DNA from 3 places in the Streptomyces sp. NPDC057939 genome. Region 2 is predicted to be linked to each of the others. Evidence: riboswitches for the same ligand, from Rfam matches in the RefSeq annotation. Region 2 holds a riboswitch; each other region holds the start of a gene.
What was found. A riboswitch is a leader RNA that binds a small molecule or an ion and turns the genes downstream of it on or off. The one in region 2 is predicted to bind thiamine pyrophosphate.
Positions count from the first base shown of each region.

Region 1 (5,311 bases), on a different contig from region 2:
GCGAGGATCGCGCCGACCGCGACGAACTGCACCATCGTCAGGACGGCGGCCGTCGGCAGGTCCAGCAGCTGCGCGGTCTGCCGGTAGACCTCCACCTCCAGGGTGGAGTACGCGGGACCGCCCAGGATCTGCACGACGCCGAAGGAGGTGAAGGTGAACAGGAAGACCATCAGCGAGGCGGCGGCGACCGCGGGCCCGAGCGCCGGCAGCGTCACCCGGAGCCAGGCCCCGAAGCGTCCCGCGCCGAGGACGCGGGCCGCCTCCTCCTGACGGGGGTCGAGCTGGGCCCAGAGCCCGCCGACCGTACGGACGACCACGGCGTAGTTGAAGAAGACGTGCGCCAGCAGGATCGCCCAGACGGTGGTGTCGAGGCGGACGCCCCACAGCTCGTCCAGCAGACCGCCGCGCCCGACCAGCGCCAGGAAGGCCGTGCCGACGACCACCGTCGGCAGCACGAACGGAACGGTGACGACCGCGCGCAGCAGTTGCTTGCCGGGGAACTCGAAGCGCGCGAAGACGTACGCCCCGGGCAACGCGATCAGCAGGGTGAGCAGCGTGGAGGCGAGGGCCTGCCAGGTGGTGAACCACAGCACGTCGGCGATGTCGGGCCGGGCCAGGACCTCGCCGATCCGGCCGAACTGCCAGCCGGAGTCCGTCTTGAGTCCGCGGCCGACGATCGCCGCCACGGGGTAGGCGAAGAACAGCCCGAAGAAGACGAGCGGCACCGCCATCAGGCCGAGCCTGACGGCGGTGGCGCGCCCGTTCTCCTTCGGGGAGCTCCCGCGTCCTACTTCACGACGAGCGAGGACCATGCCTTGACCCACTGCTCACGGTTCTTGGCGATGGCGTCCGGGGTGACGTTCTCCGGCTTGTCGATCACCACGCCGTGCTTCGTGAAGATCTCCGGCAGCTGCGCGTCCTTGACCACCGGGTTCACGAACATCTGGAGCGGCATGTCCTCCTGGAACTTCTTGCTCACCAGGAAGTCGAGGAGCGCCTTGCCGCCCTCGGGGTTCTTCGCCCCGTTCAGCAGGCCCGCGAACTCGACCTGGCGGAAGCAGGTCCCGGTGGAGACGCCCGTGGGGGCCTCGGCCGGCTGCGGCTCGCCGTAGAGCACCTCGACCGGGGGGCTGGAGGCGTAGGAGACGACCAGCGGACGGTCGCCCTTGGCCTTCTTGCCGCCCGCGGAGCCCGAGAAGCGCTCGTTGTATGCCTGCTCCCAGCCGTCGACGACCTCGACGCCGTTGGCCTTGAGCTTGCTCCAGTAGTCCTTCCAGCCGTCCTCGCCGTACTTGCCGACGGAGGCGAGGAGGAACCCGAGACCCGGCGAGGAGGTCGCGGCGTTCTCCGTGACCAGCAGGTTCTTGTACTCCGGCTTGATCAGGTCGTCCAGCGTCTGCGGCGGGGCGATCTTCTTGTCGGCGAAGTACTGCTTGTCGTAGTTGACGCAGACGTCACCGGAGTCGATCGGCGTGACGCGGTGCTGCGGGTCGAGCATGAACTCGGTCTTGATCCCGTCCATGCCCTTGACCTGGTACGGGGTGAAGATCCCGTTGTCGAGGGCCCGCGAGAGCAGCGTGTTGTCGACACCGAAGAAGACGTCGCCGCGCGGGGAGCCCTTGGTGAGGATCTCCTGGTTGAGCGCCGTGCCCGCGTCCCCGGACTTCAGCCGCTTGACGGTGTAACCGCTCTGCTGCTCGAACTCCTTCAGGACCGAGTCGGTCACGTTGAAGGAGTCGTGGGAGACGAGCGTGACCGTCTTGGACTTGGGGGCGTCGCTCGCGCCGGCGGTCTTGTCGTTGGCGTCGCCGCCGCCGCAGGCACTGAGCGTGGTGACGCCGAGCGCGGCCGCGAGCGCGGCGCCCGCGATCTTCTTGGTGGTGCTCACTGGTTGATTCCTCCTGGGATGACCAGGAGAAGACGCGGCCCTGCCCGGCGCTCTGCGAGAGCGGACGCCGGGCAGGGCGCAACAGCATGAGTGGTGACCGAACTTCCTACCCCGAATGACCGGGGCGAGGTTCAGAGGGTCTGCGGATGACGGATACCGCACTCTCAGCGCTGTGGCGCTCCCCTGTCGGAATATGAAATTGGTTCGGCCACAGGGTACCCCTGCGGCCGAATGTGATCGACCATGGCCGAATTTCGGCCTTATCGCTCCGAGGCGGCCAGCTGGCCGCACGCACCGTCGATCTCCTGACCGCGGGTGTCGCGGACGGTCACCGGCACGCCGTGGCGGGCGATGGCCTCGACGAACGCCTTCTCGTCCTCGGGCCGCGAGGCGGTCCACTTCGAGCCCGGGGTCGGGTTCAGCGGGATCAGGTTGACGTGGACCCGCTTGCCCTTGAGCAGCTTGCCGAGCAGGTCACCGCGCCAGGCCTGGTCGTTGATGTCGCGGATCAGGGCGTACTCGATGGAGATCCGGCGACCGGACTTCTCGGCGTACTCCCAGGCCGCGCCCAGGACCTCGCGGACGTTCCAGCGGGTGTTCACCGGGACGAGGGTGTCGCGCAGCTCGTCGTCGGGGGCGTGCAGCGAGACCGCCAGGCGGCACTTGAAGCCCTCGTCGGCGAACCGGAGCATGGCCGGGACCAGGCCGACGGTGGAGACGGTGATCCCGCGCTGCGACAGGCCGAGGCCATCGGGCTCCGGGTCGGTGAGGCGACGGATGGCGCCGACGACGCGGTTGTAGTTGGCGAGCGGCTCGCCCATGCCCATGAAGACGATGTTCGACAGGCGCGCCGGGCCGCCCGGTACCTCTCCGTCGCGCAGGGCGCGCATGCCGTCGACGATCTGGTGCACGATCTCGGCGGTGGAGAGGTTGCGGTCCAGGCCGGCCTGGCCGGTGGCACAGAACGGGCAGTTCATGCCGCAGCCGGCCTGCGAGGAGATGCACATCGTGACCCGGTCGGGGTAGCGCATCAGCACGGACTCGACGAGCGTGCCGTCGTGCAGCTTCCACAGGGTCTTGCGGGTGGTGTCGTTGTCGCAGCTGATGTGCCGCAGAACGTTCATCAGGTCGGGCAGCAGCTCCTGCTGGAGCTTCTCGCGGGAGGCCGCGGGGATGTCGGTCCACTCCGCCGGGTCGTGGGCGTAGCGGGCGAAGTAGTGCTGGGAGAGCTGCTTGGCCCGGAACGGCTTCTCGCCGATCGCGGCCACCGCCTCCCGGCGCTCGGCCGGGGTGAGGTCGGCGAGGTGCCGGGGCGGCTTCTTGACCCCACGAGGGGCGACGAAGGTGAGCTCTCCCGGAACGGGGCGGGCCATGGCAGGTACTCCTTGTAAGACGAAAGGCGCGCCGCAGAAGCAGCGCGCCCTTCAAGAGTAACCGCCCCGCCCGACCGGAGCTTTTCCTCCGATGCCGCCCCGGTACCGCGGGGGGGCGGAGGATCGGCCGGTGATCAGCCGTGGACCGGCGGGTGGATCAACCGGTGCCGACGAAGGCCGCCAGCAGCAGCCACACGACGGGGGCGGTCGGCAGGAGCGAGTCGAGCCGGTCCATGATGCCGCCGTGACCCGGCAGCAGCGTGCCCATGTCCTTGATGCCCAGGTCCCGCTTGATCATCGACTCGCCCAGGTCGCCCAGGGTCGCGCTGACCGCAACGGCCAGACCGAGGATCAGGCCCTGCCACCAGGAGCCCTCCTCGATCAGGAACTCCATGCACAGCGCGCCCGCGGCCATCGCGAAGGCCACGGCGCCGAACAGTCCTTCACGGGTCTTCCCGGGGCTGATGCGCGGCGCCAGCTTGGTCTTGCCGAAGCGCCAGCCCACCGCGTAGGCCCCGGTGTCGCTGACGACGGTCAGGACCAGGAACGTGACCACGCGCTGCGGGCCGTCGTCCGCGGTGAGCAGCATCGTGACGAAGGTGGCGAGGAACGGCACGTAGAACGCCGCGAACACGCCGGCGGTGACGTCCTTGAGGTAGTCCTCGGGCGGTTCCGTCATCCGCCACACCAGGACCGCGAGCGCGGTCAGGGCCATGGCGACCCAGGCGCCCTCGGCCCCGCGGACGTAGCCGGCGATGACCATGGCGGCGCCACCGACCGCGAGCGGGACGAGCGGCGCCTTGATGCCCTTCTTCTCCTGGAGCCGGGAGGTGAGCTCCCACAGGCCCACCACGACCGCGACGACGACGACACCGACGAAGACGGCCTTGACGATGAACAGCGAGGCGAAGATCACCGCTCCGAGGCCGACGCCGACCCCTATGGCGGCACGCAGATCCCGCCCCGCGCGCTTCTTCTGCGGCGGCGGGGAGGCGTCCTGCGGTGCCTGCGAAGGCGGAGGCGGAGGGCTGGGCATGGGCTCCTGCAACGGCGTCTCGGCGCGGAGCGGGGGGGCGCCCGCGAAGGCGGCCCCCCGATCGCGTGCTTCCCGGTCGTCGAAGGCACGGCCGGCGGCATCGGGCACGATGGGCATGGGCCGAGTGTGCGGGCCCACCAGCGCATCGTATGCGGGACCCGCCGGAACCGGCTCCGTGGCCCAGGGAGAGTCGTTCATCAGACCTCTAGGAGCTCGGATTCCTTGTGCTTCAGCAGCTCGTCCACCTGCGCGACGTACTTCGCGGTGGTGTCGTCGAGCTCCTTCTCGGCGCGGCGCACCTCGTCCTCGCCGGCCTCCTTGTCCTTGACGAGCTTGTCAAGGGCGTCCTTGGCCTTGCGGCGCACGGACCGGATGGAGACCTTGGAGTCCTCGGCCTTGTTCTTGGCGACCTTGATGTACTCCTTGCGGCGGTCCTGCGTCAGCTCGGGGAAGGTCACCCGGATGATGCGGCCGTCGTTGCTCGGGTTGACCCCGAGGTCGGAGTCGCGGATCGCCTGCTCGATGTTGCGCAGCGCCGACGCGTCGAACGGCGTCACGATGGCCATGCGCGGCTCGGGAACCGCGAAGGACGCGAGCTGGTTGATGGGCGTGATGGCACCGTAGTAGTCCGCCACGATCTTGTTGAACATCGCCGGGTGCGCACGGCCCGTGCGAATCGCGGCGAAGTCTTCCTTCGCCACGAGGACTGCCTTCTCCATCTTCTCCTCGGCTTCGAGGAGGATTTCTTCGATCACCACGTGCTCCTGCATGTCAGATATGGATGGTTCGGGCGGGCGGGGCGGGTCGGGCCGCCCGGACCGGGCCGGTGGACGACCCGGTCACGGAACGCTCAGGCCCGGGTGCCCTGGTCGCTCACGAGCGTGCCGATCTTCTCACCCTTGACGGCGCGGGCGATATTGCCCTCGGCGAGGAGTTCGAAGACCAGGATCGGGAGTCGGTTGTCGCGGCACAGCGTGATGGCGGTGGCGTCGGCGACCTTGAGGTCCCGGGACA
Region 1 covers NZ_JBHVPG010000040.1:1,935-7,245, forward strand. The annotation lists gene ACFVS6_RS31475 (ABC transporter permease) at 1-731, opposite strand, end outside; gene ACFVS6_RS31480 (thiamine ABC transporter substrate binding subunit) at 788-1,888, opposite strand; TPP riboswitch at 1,974-2,083, opposite strand; gene rlmN (23S rRNA (adenine(2503)-C(2))-methyltransferase RlmN) at 2,149-3,261, opposite strand; gene ACFVS6_RS31490 (phosphatidate cytidylyltransferase) at 3,419-4,495, opposite strand; gene frr (ribosome recycling factor) at 4,495-5,052, opposite strand; gene pyrH (UMP kinase) at 5,148-5,311, opposite strand, start outside.
Region 1: linked by a shared signal. The riboswitch ahead of ACFVS6_RS31480 (thiamine ABC transporter substrate binding subunit) and the one ahead of thiC (phosphomethylpyrimidine synthase ThiC) in region 2 are both predicted to bind thiamine pyrophosphate.

Region 2 (5,311 bases):
TCGTTCCGGATCCCGGTGGAACTCCGGTACGAGGCTCGGGACCCCTACGCAGTACGCCTCACCTTCCACCTTCCCGGAGACGCGCCTGTGACCTGGGCGTTCGGCCGGGAGCTGCTTCTCGACGGCATCAACAAGCCCTGCGGCGACGGCGACGTGCACATCGCCCCCACCCACCCCGAGGAGCTGTCCGACGTCCACATCCGCCTCCAGGTCGGCGGGGACCGGGCCCTGTTCCGTGCCGGCGCGGCACCGCTCGTCGCGTTCCTCGACCGGACCGATCGGCTTGTTCCGCTCGGTCAGGAGCGCAACCTCGGCGACTTCGAGGGGGACCTCGACGAGGCGCTCGACAAGATCCTCGCCGAAGCCCGGCAGAACGAACAGAACGCGGGCTGAGCCGACCGGCTCCTCCTCAGCGCTTGCGCCGTCGGCCCCGGCCGCCGCGGACCGGTCCCGTGGCCGCCGCGCCGGCGGGGGCACCCGGCCGGTCCGCGGAAACGACCAGAGCGGCCAGGGCCGTGGTCACGGGAACCGATGCGACGAGCCCGATCGAGCCCACGAGGGTCCGTACGATCTCCTCCGCCACCAGCTCGCTGTTGGCCACCGACCCTATGCTGCTGTTGGCGATCGAGAACAGCAGCAGCAGGGGCAGAGCGGCACCCGCATAGGCGAGTACGAGGGTGTTGACCACGGACGCGATGTGGTCGCGGCCGATCCTGATCGCCGCCCGGTACAGGGCGCGCGGCCCCATCTTCGGGTCGGCCTGGTGGAGTTCCCACACCGCTGAGGTCTGGGTGACCGTCACGTCGTCGAGCACACCGAGCGAACCGATGATCACGCCTGCGAGCAGCAAACCGCTCATGTCGATGTCGGGGTAGAGGCCGTGGATCAGGCCGGTGTTGTCGTCGGTGTTCCCGCTCAGGAACGCCCAGTCGATGAACACCGAGCCCAACAGGCCGATCAGCAACAGTGAGACCAGGGTGCCGAGGACGGCCACCGAGGTTCTGGCCGTCAACCCGTGGCACATGTAGAGGGCGATCAGCATGATCGCGCTGGCCCCGACGATCGCGACGACCAGGGGGTTCGAGCCCTGCAGGATCGCCGGGAGGATGAAGAGGGTCAGGATCGCGAAACTGATCACGAGGGCGATGAGTGCGAACAGGCCCCGCAACCGGCCGACCACGACGACCGCCACGGCGAAGATGCCGGCCAGCAGGGCCATCGGGAGCTTGCGGTTCACGTCGATCACCGAGTACTGGAGGTCCCGGGGGGCGTCCGGCGCGTGGGCGACGACCACCTCCTGACCCTGCTTCAACTGCCGTGGGGCGCCCGGCTGGACGATCTCGAAGAAGGCGCGCCCCTTGTCGGGACCGCTACCGACCACGACGGTGGCCTTCTTGCAGTCGCCGGTCTGCGAGGCCTTCGCCTCGCGGCCCTGGGGGGTCGAGAGATCGCCGGTCGACGGCACCTGCGCGGCGTTCACCGATTTGCAGTCGACGCTTTCGAGTGCGACGACTTGGCCCTGCTGGGTCTGCCGGTCGAATCCCACGCCGGTCCGTTCGTGGGCGGGGGCGCCGCCCGGCCACAGGACCGCCATGCCGATGAAGACGGCCGCCGCGAAGGGGATCAGTACCGCGGCGATGACCTTGCGCAGGTGCTTGGAGACGGGGGCCGCCGGCCCGTGGCTGTGGCTGTGGGAATGGCCCTGTGCGGGCCCGGCCGCATGTCCATGGGAGGCGTGCTCGTGGTCGTGGTGACCCGTGGGTTCGGTGGGCTCGGTGGGGGGCTGCGGCGAGGACATCACCGGCAGATCATCGCAAGAGATGAGGGGGCCCACTGTTCAGCACGCCACAGATGACGCTAGCGTGGGGGCACCTTTGCACAACGCGGGAGCTCGGAGCACCGGGCTGAGAGGGCGCTGATCACCGTACGCACATGAGAATGCGTACGGGAAGAGGCTGCGTCGACCGCCGAACCTGTTACCGGGTAATGCCGGCGTAGGGAGATAGGTCTCATGACCATTCAGGACGCACGCACGCCTGCCGTCAGCCAGGACGCCGACGGCGGGAACGAGCGCCAGCCGGGCTGGCACAAGGGCTACGTCGCGGGCTCCCGCCCCGACATCCGGGTGCCGGTCCGCCAGGTCCACCTCACCAACGGCAAGGACGTGACGCTCTACGACACGTCGGGTCCGTACACCGACCCGCAGATCGAGACCGATGTCCGTCGGGGCCTCGCGCCGCTGCGCGAGAACTGGATCATCAGCCGTGGCGACACCGAGGAGTACGCGGGCCGCCCCGCGCGCCCCGAGGACGACGGCATCAAGCACACCTCGCCCCGCGGCGGCCTCAAGAACCTCGACGCGGTCTTCCCGGGACGCCCCCGGCAGCCCCGCCGCGGCCGTGGCGGCGCCGCCGTAACCCAGCTCGCGTACGCCCGCCGCGGCGAGATCACCCCGGAGATGGAGTACGTCGCGATCCGCGAGAACGTCTCCCCCGAGGTCGTCCGTGAGGAGATCGCCGCAGGTCGAGCGGTCCTTCCGGCCAACGTGAACCACCCCGAGATCGAGCCGATGATCATCGGCAAGCGGTTCCTGGTGAAGGTCAACGCCAACATCGGCAACTCCGCGGTCACCTCCTCCATCGAGGAGGAGGTCGACAAGATGACCTGGGCCACCAAGTGGGGCGCCGACACGGTCATGGACCTCTCGACCGGTCGCAACATCCACACCACCCGCGAGTGGGTGCTGCGCAACTCCCCCGTCCCGATCGGCACCGTGCCGCTCTACCAGGCGCTGGAGAAGGTCGACGGCCGCGCCGAGGACCTGACCTGGGAGATCTACAAGGACACGGTCATCGAGCAGGCCGAGCAGGGCGTCGACTACATGACGGTCCACGCGGGCGTGCTGCTCCCGTACGTACCGCTGACCGCCCGGCGCAAGACCGGCATCGTCTCCCGCGGTGGTTCGATCATGGCCGCGTGGTGCCTGGCGCACCACAAGGAGAACTTCCTCTACACGAACTTCGAAGAGCTCTGCGACATCCTCGCGACCTACGACGTCACGTACTCCCTGGGCGACGGCCTGCGCCCCGGCTCCATCGCCGACGCCAACGACGCCGCGCAGTTCGCCGAACTGAAGACGTTGGGCGAGCTGAACACCATCGCCAAGCGCCACAACGTCCAGACGATGATCGAGGGCCCGGGCCACGTCCCGATGCACAAGATCAAGGAGAACATCGACCTCCAGCAGGAGATCTGTGAGGAGGCGCCGTTCTACACGCTCGGCCCGCTCACCACGGACGTCGCGCCCGCGTACGACCACATCACCTCGGGCATCGGCGCCGCGATGATCGCCTGGTGGGGCACCGCGATGCTCTGCTACGTCACGCCCAAGGAGCACCTGGGCCTGCCCAACCGTGATGACGTCAAGACCGGCGTCATCACCTACAAGATCGCCGCCCACGCGGCGGACCTGGCCAAGGGGCACCCGGGCGCCCAGGAGTGGGACGACGCCCTGTCGGACGCACGGTTCGAGTTCCGCTGGGAGGACCAGTTCAACCTGGCCCTCGACCCGGACACGGCCCGCGAGTTCCACGACGAGACCCTGCCGGCCGAGCCGGCCAAGACCGCGCACTTCTGCTCCATGTGCGGTCCCAAGTTCTGCTCCATGAAGATCTCGCAGGACATCCGCCGCCAGCACGGTGGAGACCTGAAGGCCGACGAGATCGAGGCGGGCATGGCGGAGAAGTCCGCCGAGTTCGCCGCTGCGGGCAACCGCGTCTACCTGCCTCTGGCGGACTGACGCACGTTCGGGGGGAGTGCTGCTCCCGGTCGGCGGAGTGCCGCCGACCGGGAGCAGCGCCGTGTCCGGGCCCTGGAGACAAGGGAGTTCGGACCTGAGGGATCGGGGGTCCGGTCCTTGACCTGGAGCGCGCTCCAGGTCCTAGAGTGCCGCCGCATGAGCATGGGATACCGAAATCTTGGTGGTACCGGCATCGAGGTGAGTGCCCACTGCCTGGGCACGATGATGTTCGGCGCGGTGGGGAACCCGGATCACGAGGAGTGCGTGCGGATCATCCACGCCGCACTCGACCGGGGCATCAACTTCGTCGATACGGCGGACATGTACTCCGCCGGTGAGTCCGAGGTGATCGTCGGCAAGGCCCTCAAGGGGCGGCGCGACGACGTCGTGCTCGCCACGAAGGTCCACTTCCGGATGGGCGAGGGCCGTAACCGGAGCGGCAACTCGCGGCGGTGGATCGTGCGGGCGGTGGAGGACAGCCTGCGCAGGTTGGACACCGATTGGATCGACCTCTACCAGGTGCACCGGCCGGACCACACGACCGACGTCGAAGAGACCCTGTCGGTCCTCGGTGACCTGGTCAGGGCCGGCAAGATCCGCGCCTTCGGCTGCTCGACGTTTCCGGCCGAGGAGCTCGTGGAGGCGCACCACGTGGCCGAGCGGCGGGCGCTGCCCCGGTTCCGTACGGAGCAGCCGCCATACTCGATCCTCGCGCGGGGCATCGAGGCGGACGTGCTTCCGGTCGCCCTTCGGTACGGGATGGGAGTGCTGACCTGGAGTCCGCTCGCTTCCGGCTTCCTGAGCGGGAAGTACCGGCTCGGTGAGCCCGTCGACATGACCTCGGGGCGGGCGGCGCTGACTCCGGCACGGTTCGATCCGGCGATCCCCGGCAACGTCGCCAAGCTGGAAGCGGTGGAACAACTGGTCGAGTTGGCCGAGTCGATCGGATGCACGCTGCCGGAGCTGGCCGTGGCGTTCCCCGTCGCCCATCCCGCCGTCACCTCGGTGATCATCGGGCCGCGGACGATGGAGCAGATGGAGTCGCTGCTGAAGGGGGCCGGGCTAATCCTGGACGACGCGGTGCTCGACCGGATCGACGAGATCGTGGCGCCCGGCGTGAACCTCTACCGGCCGGACGGAGTCTGGCGCCCGCCGGCCCTGTCGAACGCCGGTCTGCGCCGCCGGGCACTCGGCGAGCGGGCAGCCGCGTCGTAGAGGGGCGTGGGTCGCGTTGTTTCACGTGAAACGGATGCTGTTCGTTTCACGTGAAACACGCGGGTGGTCACATGTGGGCGGTTGTTTCACGTGAAACAGGAGGGGCCGTTTCACGTGAAACAGACAGGGAGGGGCCACGGAGGGAAGCGACCGCGAAGGCGCGGTTGTCCTCCGTCTGGCGCCGGTACGCCTCCGGCAGGTCCGGCAGGGCGAGCAAGCGGTCGCAGGCGCTGAGCGACGCGTCCATGTCGCCGACCCAGTAGGCGTTGATCGAGTGCTCGAAGAGCAGGCCCCACC
Region 2 covers NZ_JBHVPG010000001.1:365,784-371,094, forward strand. The annotation lists gene ACFVS6_RS01685 (SsgA family sporulation/cell division regulator) at 1-393, shown strand, start outside; gene ACFVS6_RS01690 (YibE/F family protein) at 410-1,798, opposite strand; TPP riboswitch at 1,874-2,018, shown strand; gene thiC (phosphomethylpyrimidine synthase ThiC) at 2,012-3,799, shown strand; gene ACFVS6_RS01700 (aldo/keto reductase) at 3,962-5,014, shown strand; gene ACFVS6_RS01705 (glycosyltransferase) at 5,082-5,311, opposite strand, start outside.

Region 3 (5,311 bases), on a different contig from region 2:
TCGGGGTGCGGGACCCACTCGCCCATCGGGTCGCCCGGCGGATCCCCGCGCACGACGAGCATGTTGCGGATCCCGGCGTCCGCGAACTGCCCGATGACGTGGCGCAGCTCGGCGACCGAGTGGTCCACGGCGGTGAGGTGCGCGACGGGGGTCAGGGTGGTGTCGGCGGCGATCTGCTGGGTGGCGCGGACGGTGCCGCCGCGGGTGGAGCCGCCTGCCCCGTAGGTCACCGAGACGAAGCTCGGGGAGACCGCCTCGATCCGGCGGAGCGCGTTCCAGAGGTTGCGCTCGCCCTTCTCCGTCTTGGGGGCCCAGAACTCGAATGAGTACGAGCACCCGGACGCGATGAGGTCCCGGACCGTGTGTGCACGGTCCGACCAGGTGGAAGCGGTACCAAGGGCCATACGGGCAGGTTAGACGCGGCTCGGCGGACACCGAAGCCGTGTCCATCCATTGGACACATTTTTGGACACCTTGCGGACGGCGGCCCGACCGGTGGCGGTCCCGGCCGAGCGGCGCCCTGGCGGCTCCCCCGGTCTAGCCGGTGACGACCTCGGCGCGGGCGCGTACGCGCCGGGCGAGGTCGGCGGCCGCGGCGCCGGGATCGGAGGCCTCGGTGACGGCCCGTACGACGACGACGCGGGTGGCGCCCGCGTCCAGGACCTCGTCCAGGTTGCCGGCGTCGATGCCGCCGATGGCGAACCAGGGGCGGTCCTGGCGCAGGGAGGCGGCGTGGCGGACGAGGTCGAGGCCGGGGGCGTGGCGGCCCGGCTTGGTGGGGGTGGGCCAGCAGGGTCCGGTGCAGAAGTAGTCGACGCCGGGCTCGGCCGCCGCGGCGTCGACCTCGGACTCGGCGTGGCAGGACCGGCCGATGAGGACGCCGCCGCCGAGGATGGCGCGGGCGGCCGGGACGGGGATGTCGCCCTGGCCGAGGTGCAGGACGTCGGAGCCGATGGCGTGCGCGACGTCGGCGCGGTCGTTGACCGCGAGGAGCTTGCCGTGGCGGCGGGCGGCGTCGGCGAAGACCCCGAGGTGTTCCAGTTCCTCGCCGGCCTCCATGCCCTTGTCGCGGAGCTGGACGATGTCCACGCCCCCGGCCAGGACGGCGTCCAGGAACTCGGGGAGGTCACCCTGCCGCTTCCGGGCGTCCGTGCACAGGTAGAGCCGGGCGTCGGACAGCTGCTGCATGGGTGTACCCCCCGTGGTGGTGGCGGTGTGCGGGCCGGTGGGACCGGCCCGCACACCTGTGGATCAGCTCATCAGAGGGCGAGCGCCTGAGCGCGGCGCTTCACCTCCGTGCCGCGATTCTCGCTCAGCGCCTGCACGGGGCTGCCGGGCAGGGTCGGATCCTCGGTGAAGAGCCATTCCAGGATCTCCTCCTCGGAGAAGCGGTCGTCGCGCAGCACGGTCAGCAGGCCCACGAGGCCCTTCACGACCTTGTCGCCGTCGATGAACTGGGCCGGAACCTGCAGGGTGCGGTTCTCGCCCCGGCGTACGGCGATGAGCTGGCCTTCCTTGACCATCTGGCGGACCCGGGTCACCTCGACGTCGAGCATCTCCGCGATGTCGGGGAGGTGCAGCCAGGAGGGGACAAGGGCATCGATCTTTGCGTCAATCTCGGTCACGGACACAAGCCTGCCATCTCGGACGGGCCGCCGGTACCTGGCCCGTCCGTCCGGGGTCCGGGCCGCCTCCCGCCCGGGCGGCGCGGGGCGGACTCCCCCGCTCCGCCGTGCCCGATCCGTCCCGTCGCGCCGTCGGGCGCCTCAGGCGGTGGCGGACTTCAGCGGGGTGGCGGGGTCCGCCACCCGGGCCGGGTCGACGGGGACGGCCGACTCGATGAGCTTGCGGCCCTGCGCGAGGTCCCTCGGCCGGCCGACGGCCAGGACGGCGACCAGGAGGCCGTCCCGGAGCCAGCACACCGACCAGGTGGCGTCGCCGGGGTCGCCGCGCCACAGCAGGGTGTCGGCGCCGGCGTGGTGTCCGGCGTACTGGACGAAGCGGCCGAACTGCTCCGACCAGAAGTACGGGACGGGGTCGTAGGCCCGTACGGGCTCCCCCGCCAGGATGTTCGCCGCGACGGCGCGCGGGCCCTGGAGGGCGTTGTCCCAGTGGTGGACCAGCAGCCGCGTCCCGTAGCGGGCCGACGGGAAGGAGGAGCAGTCGCCGACGGCGTACACCCCGGGGAGGGTGGTGCGCAGGTGGGCGTCCGCGGTGACGGAGCCGTCGGGGCCGCGGTCGATCCCGGTCCCGGTCAGCCAGTCCGTCGCGGGGCGCGCGCCGATGCCGACGACGACGGCGCCCGCCTCCAGTTCCCGGCCGTCCGCGAGCCGGACCCGGCCCTCGTCGATGCCGGCGACCTTCGCGCCGGTGATCAGCTCGGCGCCCGCCTCGGCGTACCAGCCGGCCATCGGGGCGGTGACCTCGGCCGGGAGGGCGCCCGCCAGGACCCGGTCCGCCGCCTCGACGACGGTGACGGCGCAGCCCGCCGCCCGGGCGGCGGTGGCGAACTCGGCGCCGATCCAGCCGGCCCCGACGACGACGGTGGCGGGGGCGGTCGCCAGGACGGGGCGCAGCCGGGCGGCGTCGTCGAGCGTGCGCAGGAGGTGCACGCCGGGGACGCCGTCGGAGCCGGGCAGGGTCAGTGGCCGCGCTCCGGTCGCCAGGACGAGGACCTCGTACGGGACGGGTCCGGCCTCGGTGTCCAGTTCGTGTTCGGCGTGCCGCAGGCCGGTGACCTCGGTGCCGAGCCGCAGCTCGATGTCGAGGCCCTCGAAGTCGACGTCGAAGGCGGAGTCCTCGGCCTTGCCGAGGAGCACCGCCTTGGACAGCGGGGGCCGGTCGTAGGGCTGGTGGGGTTCGGCCCCCAGCAGGGTCACGGGGCCGGTGAAGCCCTGTTCCCGCAGGGCCACCGCGGTCTGCACCCCGGCCATTCCGGCGCCGACGATCACGACACCGGGGTTCGTCTGTTGCGTCTGCTCGCTCACGCGACCCAGCCTAGTTCTCTGACGGTCCGTCAGGAATAGCGGGTGCGGGAGCCCGGGGGAGGCAGCCTTACCCGGCATCGGCCACGGGGTTAGTCTGGCCACCGTACCCATCGCGGGAGTCCGGGCGCACCGGGCTGAGAGGGAGGCTGGCCGGCCTCCGACCGTACGAACCTGATCCGGGTCATGCCGGCGAAGGGAGGGGCTGGACGCCCATGCACTCATCTCGGAAGGGATCCGACGTCCTCGTCATCGGGGGCGGGATCATCGGCCTGGTCATCGCCTGGCGGGCGGCCCGGCGCGGCCTGAGCGTCGTACTGGCCGATCCGGACCCCGGCGGCGGCGCCGCCCGGGTCGCGGCGGGCATGCTGGCCGCCGTCACGGAACTGCACTACGGCGAGGAGACCCTGCTCGGGCTCAACGTCGCCTCCGCCGCCCGCTATCCGGACTTCGCCGCGGAGCTGTCCGAGGCCTGCGGCGGCACGGACATCGGCTACCGGGCCTGCGGCACCCTGGCCGTCGCCCTCGACGCGGACGACCGGCTCCACCTGCGCGAACTGCACGCGCTCCAGCGCCGCTGCGGGCTGGAGTCCGAGTGGCTCACCGGCCGCGAGTGCCGCCGTCTGGAGCCGATGCTGGCTCCCGGCGTGCGCGGCGGGCTGCGGGTCGACGGGGACCACCAGGTCGATCCGCGCCGCCTCGCGACCGCCCTGCTGACCGCCTGCGAGCGGTCCGGGGTGACCCTGCACCGGGCCCGCGCGGCCCGGCTCGTCACCACCGGGGACCGGGCCGCGGGCGCCGTCCTCGACGACGGTACGGAGTTGTTCGCCGACCAGGTGGTCCTGGCGGCGGGCTCGTTCAGCGGCCGGCTCGCCGGCGTACCGCCCGAGGTGGCCGTTCCGGTACGGCCGGTGAAGGGACAGGTGCTGCGGCTGTCGGTACCGGCCGCGTACGGCCCGTTCCTGTCCCGGACCGTACGGGCGGTCGTGCGCGGCAGCCACGTCTACCTGGTGCCGCGCGAGAGCGGCGAGCTCGTCGTCGGCGCCACCAGCGAGGAACTCGGCTGGGACACCACGGTCACCGCGGGCGGGGTCTACGAGCTGCTGCGCGACGCCCACGAGTTGGTGCCCGGAATCACCGAACTCCCCCTGGTCGAAACCGTGGCGGGGCTGCGTCCGGGCTCGCCGGACAACGCGCCGCTGCTCGGACCCACCGAGCTGCCGGGCCTCCACCTGGCCACCGGCCACTACCGCAACGGGGTCCTGCTGACCCCCCTCACCGGGGACGTGATGGCGGAGCTGCTGGCCACCGGAGTCGTACCGGAGATCGCCCGCCCCTTCACCCCCCGCCGCTTCTCCTCCACGCGTCAGGAGTCCTACGCATGACCATCTCCGTCAACGGCGAGCCGCGCGAGATCGCGGTCGGCACCACCCTCGACGCGGTGGTGGCCACTTTGACCCGGGCGCCCAAGGGCGTCGCCGCCGCCCTCAACGAGACCGTCGTCCCGCGCGGGCAGTGGCCGCACACCCCACTGGACGACGGCGACCGGGTCGAGGTCCTCACCGCGGTCCAGGGAGGCTGACGACGATGGCGGACGACCTCTTCGAACTGGGCGGCCGGACCTTCTCCTCCCGCCTGATCATGGGCACGGGCGGGGCCCCGAGCCTGGACGTCCTGGAACGGGCGCTGACCGCGTCGGGGACGGAACTGACGACGGTGGCGATGCGCCGCCTGGACCCGACGGTGCAGGGCTCGGTCCTGTCGGTGCTGACGAAGCTCGGCATCGCCGTCCTGCCGAACACGGCGGGCTGCTTCACCGCCGGGGAGGCCGTGCTCACGGCCCGGCTGGCACGGGAGGCCCTGGGCACGGACTGGATCAAGCTGGAGGTCGTCGCGGACGAGCGCACCCTCCTGCCGGACGGCGTCGAGCTGCTGGACGCGGCCGAGGTCCTGGTGGACGAGGGCTTCACCGTCCTGCCCTACACGAACGACGACCCGGTGCTGGCCCGGAAGCTGGAGGACGTGGGCTGCGCGGCGATCATGCCGCTCGGGTCCCCCATCGGCTCCGGCATGGGGATCCGCAACCCGCACAACTTCGAGCTGATCGTCGAACGGGCCGGCGTCCCGGTCATCCTGGACGCGGGTGCCGGGACGGCGTCGGACGCCGCGCTGGCCATGGAGCTGGGCTGCGCGGGCGTGATGCTGGCCTCCGCCGTGACCCGGGCCCAGGAGCCCGTGCTGATGGCCGCGGCCATGCGGGACGCCGTCTCCGCGGGACGTCTCGCCCACCGGGCGGGACGCATTCCGCAACGGCGCTTCGCCGAGGC
Region 3 covers NZ_JBHVPG010000037.1:69,472-74,782, forward strand. The annotation lists gene metF (methylenetetrahydrofolate reductase [NAD(P)H]) at 1-404, opposite strand, end outside; gene thiE (thiamine phosphate synthase) at 538-1,188, opposite strand; gene ACFVS6_RS30550 (Rv2175c family DNA-binding protein) at 1,260-1,625, opposite strand; gene ACFVS6_RS30555 (NAD(P)/FAD-dependent oxidoreductase) at 1,767-2,987, opposite strand; TPP riboswitch at 3,090-3,202, shown strand; gene thiO (glycine oxidase ThiO) at 3,200-4,369, shown strand; gene thiS (sulfur carrier protein ThiS) at 4,366-4,566, shown strand; gene ACFVS6_RS30570 (thiazole synthase) at 4,572-5,311, shown strand, end outside.
Region 3: linked by a shared signal. The riboswitch ahead of thiO (glycine oxidase ThiO) and the one ahead of thiC (phosphomethylpyrimidine synthase ThiC) in region 2 are both predicted to bind thiamine pyrophosphate.